Regions from separate parts of the Corynebacterium sp. CMW7794 genome, predicted to be linked through region 3. Evidence: riboswitches for the same ligand, from Rfam matches in the RefSeq annotation. Region 3 holds a riboswitch; each other region holds the start of a gene.

Evidence for each region. Region 3 has a riboswitch for thiamine pyrophosphate ahead of HMPREF3227_RS09305 (ECF transporter S component). Riboswitches for the same ligand answer to the same signal wherever they lie in the genome.
Region 1: linked by a shared signal. The riboswitch ahead of thiC (phosphomethylpyrimidine synthase ThiC) and the one ahead of HMPREF3227_RS09305 (ECF transporter S component) in region 3 are both predicted to bind thiamine pyrophosphate.
Region 2: linked by a shared signal. The riboswitch ahead of HMPREF3227_RS08720 (bifunctional hydroxymethylpyrimidine kinase/phosphomethylpyrimidine kinase) and the one ahead of HMPREF3227_RS09305 (ECF transporter S component) in region 3 are both predicted to bind thiamine pyrophosphate.

Annotation. Positions count from the first base shown of each region.
Region 1 covers NZ_KQ961763.1:37,448-40,933, reverse strand. The annotation lists gene thiC (phosphomethylpyrimidine synthase ThiC) at 1-1,458, opposite strand, end outside; TPP riboswitch at 1,455-1,570, opposite strand; gene rplS (50S ribosomal protein L19) at 1,742-2,086, shown strand; gene HMPREF3227_RS09925 (cutinase family protein) at 2,181-2,981, shown strand; gene HMPREF3227_RS09920 (hypothetical protein) at 2,999-3,486, shown strand, end outside.
Region 2 covers NZ_KQ961757.1:17,941-21,426, forward strand. The annotation lists gene HMPREF3227_RS08720 (bifunctional hydroxymethylpyrimidine kinase/phosphomethylpyrimidine kinase) at 1-1,283, opposite strand, end outside; TPP riboswitch at 1,271-1,373, opposite strand; gene HMPREF3227_RS08725 (NAD(P)/FAD-dependent oxidoreductase) at 1,474-2,814, opposite strand; gene HMPREF3227_RS08730 (SAM-dependent methyltransferase) at 3,018-3,486, shown strand, end outside.
Region 3 covers NZ_KQ961759.1:60,267-63,752, reverse strand. The annotation lists gene HMPREF3227_RS09310 (ABC transporter ATP-binding protein) at 1-1,054, opposite strand, end outside; gene HMPREF3227_RS09305 (ECF transporter S component) at 1,076-1,705, opposite strand; TPP riboswitch at 1,695-1,840, opposite strand; gene HMPREF3227_RS09300 (DNA-directed RNA polymerase subunit beta') at 2,765-3,486, opposite strand, start outside.

The DNA of each region.
Region 1 (3,486 bases), on a different contig from region 3:
CTCGAAGCGGGCCTTGCTCATCGCGTCGTCCCAGGCGCGGGCGCCGGGGTGCCCCTTGGCGACATCGGCGGCATGGGCCGCCAGCTTATACGTAATGACGCCGGTCTTCACGTCGTCGCGGTTGGGCAGGCCGAGGTGCTCCTTCGGCGTGACGTAGCAGAGCATCGCCGTGCCGCCCATCGCGATGTGGGCCGCACCGATGGCCGAGGTGATGTGGTCGTAGCCGGGCGCGATATCGGTGACGAGGGGACCGAGGGTATAGAAGGGGGCATCGGAAGCCCAGTCCTGCTCCAGCTCGTTGTTTTCCTGAATCATATTGAGCGGGACGTGGCCGGGGCCCTCGACCATGACCTGGACGTCGTACTCCCAGGCGCGACGGGTGAGCTCGCCGATGGTCTTCAGCTCCGCAAACTGCGCGGTGTCGTTGGCGTCCGCGAGGCAGCCGGGGCGCAGGCCGTCGCCGAGGGAGAAGGCGACGTCGTAGCGGGAGAAGATCTCGCAGAGCTCGTCGAAGTTCTCATAAAGGAAGGACTCCTTGTGGTGGGCGAGGCACCAGCCTGCCATGATGGAGCCGCCGCGGCTGACGATGCCGGTGACGCGCTCGGTGGTGAGCGGAATGTAGGGAAGCAACACGCCGGCGTGGATGGTCATGTAGTCCACGCCCTGTTCGCATTGCTCGATGACGGTGTCACGGAAGATCTCCCAGGTGAGGTCCTCCGCGATGCCGTTTACTTTTTCCAGTGCCTGGTAGATAGGCACCGTGCCAATGGGGACAGGGGAGTTGCGCAGGATCCACTCGCGGGTCGTGTGGATATCGTCGCCCGTGGAGAGATCCATGACGGTGTCCGCGCCCCAGCGAGTGGCCCAGCGCAGCTTTGACACTTCTTCCTCGATGGAGCTTGTGACCGCCGAGTTGCCGATGTTGGCGTTGATCTTGGTGAGGAACTTCCGGCCGATGATCATGGGCTCGGACTCGGGGTGGTTGATGTTGTTGGGGATGATGGCGCGCCCGCGGGCGACCTCGGAGCGGACGAACTCTGGATCGCAGTGCTCGCGCAGGGCGACGAATTCCATTTCCTTGGTGATAATGCCCTGGCGGGCGTAGTGCATTTGGGTGACGCGTTTGGTCCCCCTACGTGGCGTGGGCTTTGTGCCCTTCCATTCCTGGGACGCGGCACCACGCTTCTGGGCAGACTTGCCGTCGTCAGCGAGATCGCGTGCGCGGCCCTCGTATTCTTCGGTGTCGTTACGCTCTTCGATCCATGCTTGTCGCAGGGGCGGAAGCCCTTGCGTGGGATCGCATTCCGGGCCGCGGGTGCGGTAGATGCGGAAAGACTCGTTGGGGCCGGTGGGGGAGTCGTCGAGTTGGATTTCGGTTTCCGGGACCTCGAGACCCTTCTCACGGATCGGCGAGTAGGAGTGCTTGGGGTGGATTTCTTGCTCATGGGTAGCCGACATGGGCCTGACCTCTCTTCCTTCGCTGGTGCTAACCAGACAGGTTCGAACGGTGCGGCCGCGGTTCCAGCGGCCATCTCAGCCCGCTTCCATGCGGGCTCCCGTGGGGATAAGTGCGAGTCCTAGACTAAACACAAGGCCTCGGGTTTGTCAGCGATTTGAGAGATTTTGTTTGGGTGCAGGGGTTATGGAACAATAGATGGCTGTTCTATGTAACAGGCACGAACCGGTCAGCTTCCCTGAGGAAGCGCTTGGGTCCTCTGTCTTAAATTGAAAAGGAAAATCAATGACCAACAAGATTGATCTGCTGGACAAGGCCTCGCTGCGCGAGGACATCCCGAACTTCCGCCCGGGCGACACCCTTGACGTCAACGTCAAGGTCATCGAGGGCACCACCGAGCGTACCCAGCTGTTCAAGGGTGTCTGCATCCGCCGTCAGGGCGCTGGCATCCGCGAGACCTTCACCGTCCGTAAGGTTTCCTTCGGTATCGGCGTCGAGCGTACCTTCCCGGTGCACTCCCCGAACATCGCCTCCATCGAGGTCGTTCGCCGTGGCCGTGTCCGCCGTGCGAAGCTGTACTACCTGCGCGACCTGCGCGGCAAGAAGGCTCGCATCAAGGAGCGCCGCTAGTTCTAGCGCGCTGTTACCGCCTCGTCTCCTGTGCTGGAGCGGGGCGGTTCCGCCGTTTTATGCGGGGCTACACGGCACGGCTTAGAATTCCCTCGTGACGCTCTCTGCTCTCCGCTCTGTGCTTGCCTGCCTTCTGGTCGCTGTGATTGCCGTGCTTTCGGTGCATGCGGCCCCGCGCGCGGTCGCACGCCAGTGCACGGCCATTCACGTTCTGCAGGCGGCCGGCACGGGATTTAGCGCGCGGTATTACACCGCGGAGCCGGTGGGGCTCGACTTCAGCGGGTGGAATCCCGTAGATACGCTCCAGATTCGTCTCGGCGCAGATGATGTGAGCGGTACGAATATCCAATATCCGGCCTCCCTCGGCCGATTCAGCGCTTTCCAACCCAACGCGCTGGGTTCGGAAGCCGCGACCTATGGTGAATCCGTGCGTGCAGGCGTCGAGGACGCGCGCCGCGAGCTCGAGTACGTCGAGCGTGCGTGCCCTTCCACGCGCTACATGGTGATTGGCTACTCCCAGGGTGCCTCGGTCGCCGGTGATATCGCCGCAGAGATTTCCGCCGGCCGCGTGAAGGGCGTAACGCCTGACGATGTCGCCGCGGTCATCCTTGTTGCCGACCCCGGCCGCGCACGGCTCGGCGCCCCACCTGCACGACCCGCGAAGCTCTACGGTCCGGTGCCCGCGGGCACACGCGCGGCGAATGGCGAGATCATCCTCGACGGCGGGACGGGCGTGAGCGCTGGTCGCGAGGGCATGACCGGCCAGCGCCCCGGAAACTTCGCAGGCATGGAGGGCAAGGTTGTCTCCCTGCGCAATAACACGGACATGGCATGTGCGACGCCCTCGGATACCATCGTGCGCGATATCGCGGACTACGCCAATCGCGTCGAATAGGAGGGCCCTCGGATACGTTGACGCCCCGCGTGGTGGAGCGCTTCCTCGCCGGGATGTCAGAGGGCAAAGATGTGGGCGCGGCCTTGGCCGAGTCGGGTGCGTCCGTCCTCCAGGTGCCCACACTCGTGGCGACCGTGGCGGAGTTGTCCCAGTACTACCTGATTCTCGAGTCGCATACGCACCCGGGACTATCTATTGAGCAGCTCGTGGGTATCGGGCTCATCGCGGCGTTGCCCAACCTTGCGTATGAGGGCGCGATGTCGGACTATCTCATCCCGGTGCTCGAGGTCGCGTCCGAGCCGCTGAACTCGATAAGCCCCGAGGTCGGCGCCTGGTTCGACGTAGCAGTCGAGGGCTTCAAGGCCGTCGATGCCGCCGAATCCGTCTACTGGCAGGCCTATCACTTGGGACTCGCGCCGCAGCTGGACACGCCCACGCAGCTGCGCCAGCGTGCGGCGAAGCAGGTCACGACGCAGCTCGTCGCGCAGCTTCAACACGCGGCGGG
Region 2 (3,486 bases), on a different contig from region 3:
ACAAGGAAGTCGGTGTAGGCGCTTGTCACCCGTGAAGGGGCGGTGAGCGCTGTGGAGGGGACCGTCGTGGTGTGGTGCGCAATCCAATCCTTGTGAAGGGACATCTCAATGGCGAGGCACTCGGCGGCACCCGAGGCCCAATGAAGCTGCGCGCCGGCGTCCGGTGCGAGGGCGGCTAAGCGCGCCAGCGCCTTCGAATACTGGTTGAGGTACTGCGCGTCCTGCGCCAGGTAAAAGGCGAAGTCCTCTTCGCGCAGCGTGCCGGTACCTAGCGCCTGGATGAAAGGCAGCTGCGTAATGGACTGCCAGGCGTCGCCGGTGAGTTCCCAGAGACGGGCCGTCTCCGGGCCCGCAGCGGAAACGTGGGGCGCGGGGGCGGCCGCAGTGCTCGTGACATCGCTGTAGAAGCGCGCCGGGACGGTGGAAGCTGCCGCCGCGAGGCGGCGGGCGCGGTGCCCATGGTCGACGGGGCCGTGGCCCTGGCCGACCTCAAGGGCGGCCGCGTGGGAGATGGCCTCGTGGAGCCAGCGGGTGGACCAGGAGAGGGCATCGGAAAGCGAGGCGCCGGCGCCGAGCCGGGTGGCCAACGCCGAGGAGAGGGAACACCCCGTGCCGTGGGTGTGCGGGGTGTCCACGCGCGGACAGGAGATGCGGTGGACGGCGCCGTCCGGGGTGACGACGGCGTTATCGGCGAGGTCGCCGCGCAGGTGCCCGCCCTTGACGATGACCGTGGTGCGGGTGTCGGCGGACCATGCGGTGGCGTGGGCGATGGCTTCCTCGAGCGTGGTGGCCTCGGCCGTCTGCGTGAGCACGGCGAGCTCCTTGAGGTTGGGCGTGACTACGGTGGCACGTGCGCACAGCTCGCGCACGGCGGCCTCCGCGTCGCGGTCGAGGAGGCGGTCGCCGCTCGTGGCCACCATGACGGGGTCGAGGACCACGGGCACGTCCGAGAGTTGGGCGAGAAAGCGTGAGACCTCCGCCACGATGGCGGCGCTGCCCAACATGCCAATCTTCACCGCGTCAATGGTGACGTCTGAGGCCACGGCGGTAAGCTGCGCGCGGAGGAACTCGACCGGCGGGGTGTGGACCTCGCGCACGCCCTGGGTATTCTGTGCGACGAGGGCGGTCACGGCGGACATGCCGTAGCCGCCTGCCGCGGCGATGGATTTGAGGTCTGCCTGGATGCCGGCCCCGCCCGTGGGGTCCGTTCCGGCGATGGAGAGTACGCGGGGTACTGCAGGAATGCGCGCCGAAGCAGGCGCGCCAATAACGGCGTCGTTCACAACGATCCCTTCGCTAGTTCTAACTCAGTGCAGGTTCGATGGGTGTTATCTCAGCCGCGGCTTCGAGCCTTGGCACCCCATGTTGCGCTCTCGACACTAACAAAGGACCGTAGGTGTGTGCGCGGTTTTGGGCATAAAAATCCCCCGTTCGCGATACAGCGAGACGGGGGAATGATGGGGAAGAGAAGACTTACGCGTCCTTGCCCATCTTGTTGCGGGCCAAACGCTGCTGGTCCGTGATTGCGAGGTTGCCGCGGACCGGGGAGACGGCATTGATGAGCCAGTTGAGGGCCACGATGGCGCGGGAACGGAAGCCGACGAGGTATGCGACGTGGAGAGCCAGCCAGGCGATCCATGCCGGGAAGCCGGTCATTTCGGTCTTGCCCATCTTCACCACAGCGTTGAAGCGGGAGATGACGGCCATGGAGCCCTTATCGAAGTAGTCGAAGGCCTCCTTTTCGTTGGCAGTGGACTCCTCATCCAGCTTGGCCTCGATGAGCTTGGCAGCGTGTGCGCCACCCTGCATGGCGACCTGTGCCAGGCCCGGCAGACGGTTAAGACCCATCATGTCGCCGATGACGTAGACGTTGGAGTACTCGCCCAGGGTGAGGTCCTCGTTAACCGGGACGCGGCCTGCGCGGTCGGTCTCGACGCCAGCTTGTTCGGCAACCATCTTGCCCAGCGGGGAAGCGGCAACACCGGCGGACCAGATCTTGACGCCAGCCTCGATGGTGGTCTCCTGTTCGGTCTTCATGTCCTTGTAGGTCACGGACTTCTCGTCCACGTTGGTGACCATGGCGTTGAGGCGTACGTCGACGCCCAGCTTCTCCAGCGTGCGCTGTGCTTTGCGGCCCAAGCGCTTGCCGAACGGCGGCAGGACCTGCGGTGCACCGTCGAGGAGGTAAATCTTCGCAGACGACGGCGAGAAGTTGGAGAACTGGCCGTTGAAGGAGCGCTTGGCCATCTCTGCGATCTGGCCGGTGAGCTCGACGCCGGTCGGGCCAGCACCGACGATGACGAAGGTGAGGAGCTTCTCGCGCTCAGCCGGGTCATCGGTCAGCTCTGCCTTCTCGAAGGCGGCAATGATGTTGGCGCGCAGCTCGAGCGCGTCATCCAGGGTCTTCATGCCCGGCGCGAACTCGGCGAAGTGGTCGTTGCCGAAGTAGGACTGGCCAGCGCCAGCGGCGACGATGAGGGAGTCGTACTCGAAGGTGCGCTCGGTGTTGTCCAGAGCCGCGGTGACGGTCTGGGCTTTGATGTCGATGTCCGTCACGTTGCCGTTGACGAAGTGGGCGTTGTCCTGGTCGCGCAGAATCTGGCGGGTGGACGGAGCGATCTCGCCGGAGGAGACGAGGCCGGTGGCTACCTGGTAGAGCATCGGCTGGAACAGGTGGTGGTTCTTCTTGTCGATGAGCGTGACGTCAACATCAGCGTTCTTCAAGGACTTGACGGCGTTTAAGCCGCCGAAGCCTGCACCAATAACGACGACGTGGTGGCGGCCGCCGTTGGGACGGAAAGCGTTCTCAGCCATGTGTGAGTAAAACCTCTCTTGTAAAGATATACAGCCGTGTTTTTAGCTACCCGGCTAGTGTAATAGGTTGCTCCTTGGTCGGCATAGTTTAGGTCACAAAATACTCCGGGCGCGCGGCCCCGCCTGGGCGCTGTGGCGCTCTGCGCCGCTTAAACTGGCGGGTATTGTCCGTCGTTCGCCGGTTCTAATGAGTAAGGGGCACCGTGAGCCATTCCCATCTTGACGCCATTGATGCGCAGCTGTGGCCAGGCGTGGCGGAGGTGCCCGTTCCTCGCTTTGGCGCGTGGCGTGCCCGGCGCGCGGAGGCTCAGTTTGCGCAGGCCTGCGACGCGGCGGGACTGGTACTAGAGGGCGCTGACGCTGACCTGCGGGTCGCGCATGACGCGCTCTTCGACCGCCTCGCGCACGGCGGCTGGGTAGGCTTCGCGGAGTCCTATCTCGCCGGAGAGTGGACGACGCCGGACTCCGCGCATCTCGTGCGTGTCCTCAAGCGCCTGCTCGGTGCTGGGTACGCACCCAAGACCCCCGCAGTGCCCGAATCGCCCGCGACGGGCGGGGAGCTGCCCACAGAGCTGGTAAAGCTCTACGCCGGGGATCGCGTGAGCCACCAGGGCGGAATTTTTTCCACGGGCGTGCCGACGACGGTTCGCGAGTCAGTGCCGGCCTATGAGC
Region 3 (3,486 bases):
CGGAAGTACCCATCACGCCCGGACCGACACGCATCTCTTCGCCCACGGTGCGGGCGACGAACTGGTGCTCTGGATTTTGAAAGACGACGCCCAGGCGCTGAGCCAGGTCGCGCGAGCGCCACGTCGAAGGCTCGCCGCGCAGCCCGCGCCGCACGGACTCGGCCACGCCAATCTCCCCGCCGCAGCTGGGAAGCAGGCCCGCCATGGTCATCAACCACGTGGTTTTCCCAGAGCCGTTCGCACCCGTGATGACGGTGGAATACCCCTGCGGGACACGCACACTGCGGGGCGGGCCGAAACGCGTCACAAGGTTGTTCGACCACAGCGCGGCCTCGGCATCTGCCGGGGCGGGCACGGCGACGGGCAAGCCGGTGACGGCGCGCGCGGCCGTCACCGCTCCGTATGCGCCGTCTTCGACGATGCGCCCCCGGTCCAGGCGCACCGCGCGATCCAGCAGGCCGGACCACGCGGAATACTGGTGTTCCACCACGACCAACGTCGCTCCCGTGGCACGGACGATCCGCTCGACGGCCACGACCACGTCGCGCGCGCCCTGTGGATCGAGGTTGGCCGTCGGCTCGTCAAGCAAGATGAGCCCGGCGCCCATGGCAATGACTCCGGCGAGCGCCAGGCGCTGTTTCTGTCCACCGGACAGGCGTTGGGTGGGGTGGTCAAGCGGCACATCCAGGCCAACGAGGTCCAGGGCGTGTTCGACGCGCGGCCATATCTCCGCGCGCGGTAGGCCGAGATTCTCGCAGCCAAATGCCGCGTCGCGGCCCACAGTGGCCGCAATAACCTGCGATTCCGGATCCTGGAGAACGAGCCCGGCCGGGGTCTGCGGGTTCAAGGTGAGGTGGCCTACTTGCTGCCCGTCCTCGTCGCCACCAAGAACGCCGGCGAGCGCAGCCAAGAGCGTGGATTTACCGGAACCGGAATCCCCGCACAACAAGACTCGCTCGCCTGGGGCGATGTCGAGGTCAATATCGTCCAATGCGGGGGTCGCGCGGCCCGCGTGGGTCCACCCGAAGCCGCGCAGGGTGATCTGAGTCGTCATAGACAAGCAAAAACTACGCGGCTACTTGGCGCGGGCTTCGCGGCCTACAGCAAAGCGGTCGAGAGCACCCGTGGCCGCCAGGGCACGCGTTAGCAGGTGGCCGACGACGCCGGCCAGGATAGCGCCCGAGATAATCAAGCAGACCAGGTAGATGATGAGGAACTCCGGTCCTTTAGCCAGGTTGCCGGAGGTAAACAGCTCAAGGCACCACGCGCCAACACCGGCGAGTGCGCCGCCAAGCATGGCGATGCCCAGGCCGAATCTGCGGTATGCGAAAACGATGAGGACAAGCTCAATGCCGATGCCTTGGGCGAGGCCCGAGTAAATGGTGGACCAGCCCCATTGGCTGCCCATCACGGCAGAGACCGATGCCGCGAGCACCTCAACGTAGAGAGCCGCACCCGGCTTGCGGATGATGAGCGCGCCCAGCACGCCGCCAATCAACCAGATACCCGTGGCCAGGCCGCCTAGGCCCGGCGTGAGGGCATCCATGGCCATGTACCAGGCGTAGCCCACAGAGTTCCAGAAAACGAAGATGAGGCCGCAGGCCACCGCCAGCACGGTGGCGACAATGATGTCCACCACGCGCCAGCGCAGTGAGCGGCGCGGGGCCGAAGTAGTAGCGGTTGCGGGCGCAGATGTCGCGCTCATGATTCCTCCCTTATCGCCGGCATTATCCGGATCAGGTTCGACGGTTCGCCGATGCAGCACTGAGCGAGTCCATGTCACTCGCTAGCTGCTGCGGCATCTCAGCCCCGCCTACGCGGAGCACCCGTGTCACGTGTGAAATTTAAGTGGTGTTTGCCCCCATCACTTAGCCAAATCCGGCGATGGGGTGGAAAACATCTTTATCTTAACAGCCACCACTCCCTCGAAAGCACGTGGATGGGGCAATAGCTGGCAACAGTTTTTCTTCACGCGCTAGCAAGATTTTGTGCCCTTTGATAGGACACGCTGAGAATTTCGCCCATGTCGCGCACCATCATTCCAGACTTTCATCGCAACAGCATGCTTACGGGTGCTTTCTTTCGCCTCAGCCGTAAGCCGTGCGGCTTCTTCGCGCTGCTTGTCCGCGCGTGGATTTAGCTCAGCGCTATTGGAGGGGAAAATGACTTCAACCACGATGTTGAGTTCGTCTGGGCTTACTCCTGCCTAATAGGCCATGGTTTCCCGGATCTCGTCGGCGGCATGGGCTAGTCGCTTAGTCTGCGACACAGCTCCCAGCTCGGCGCATTCCAGCACCCACACGTCACTCGTGCCTCCTTCTGCGGTAACTGTGTACGTCTTGGCCATTATCTCCACCCACCCTTTCCTCGTTCCTGCGCACATTGACCGAAGACCTTTTTCGCTGTCACATCGTCGATCTCGCGGTATCTGCCGAGCGCTCGGGTGGTGTTGCCCTCCCGGTAGGCATCATGGCGAGTAAGGGCGATTTCCTCAAATTCAAGACTGCCTCGTTTGGCTTCATCCTTCAGCTTTTGATGGCAGCGGAGTGCTTCATGCCCATCAGTCGACTATCGATGTCTATTGCGAGTAGACATTCCCAAAGATGGTAATTCTGCCCTATTTCGGTCACAGCGCAGCACAAAGCCCCGGCTTTCCCTGCCACATGCGGTGGCGAAGGAAGCCGGGGCTTCGCGAAATTAAAGCAAACCAAGCTTGAAGTGCTGGCCCGCCTGGCAGTGGCGCCAGGCAGGGCTGGGGCGAGAACTAGAAGGTGAAGTCCTCGTCCAGCGGGACGGAGGCGCCGGTGAATTCACCGAACCCGTCGTCGCCGTAGATGGAATCACCGTACGTCGGGATGGAGTATGCCGCGTTGCGGGCAGCCTCCGTCGGCTTGACGGTGATGTTGCGGTAGCGCGAGATACCGGTACCGGCCGGGATGAGCTTACCGATGATGACGTTCTCCTTCAGGCCAATGAGCTGATCGGAGCGCTTGTTGATAGCGGCGTCGGTGAGGACGCGGGTCGTCTCCTGGAAGGAGGCGGCCGACAGCCAGGACTCGGTGGCCAGCGACGCCTTGGTGATACCCATGATCTCCGAACGGAGCTGGGCGGGCTCGCCGCCCTCGGCGACCTGCTTGGCGTTGACCTGCTTGGCCTCAGAGAGGTCAACCAGCGTGCCTGGCAGGAACTCCGTGGAGCCCGCGTCGATGACGGTACCGCGACGCAGCATCTGGCGGATGATGATCTCGATGTGCTTATCGTGGATGGCCACACCCTGCGTACGGTAGACGGCCTGAACCTCGTCGATGAGGTGCTTCTCAACACCACGGCGACCGAGGACCTCGAGGACGTCGTGCGGGTCAGCCGCACCGCGCATGAGGCGCTCGCCGGTGGTGACGTGGTCACCATCGCGCAGAGAGCGCTCAATCATGGCGTCCGGGTTGGACTCCATCGGGCGACGGACCTGAGCCAGGCCCTGGCGCTTCG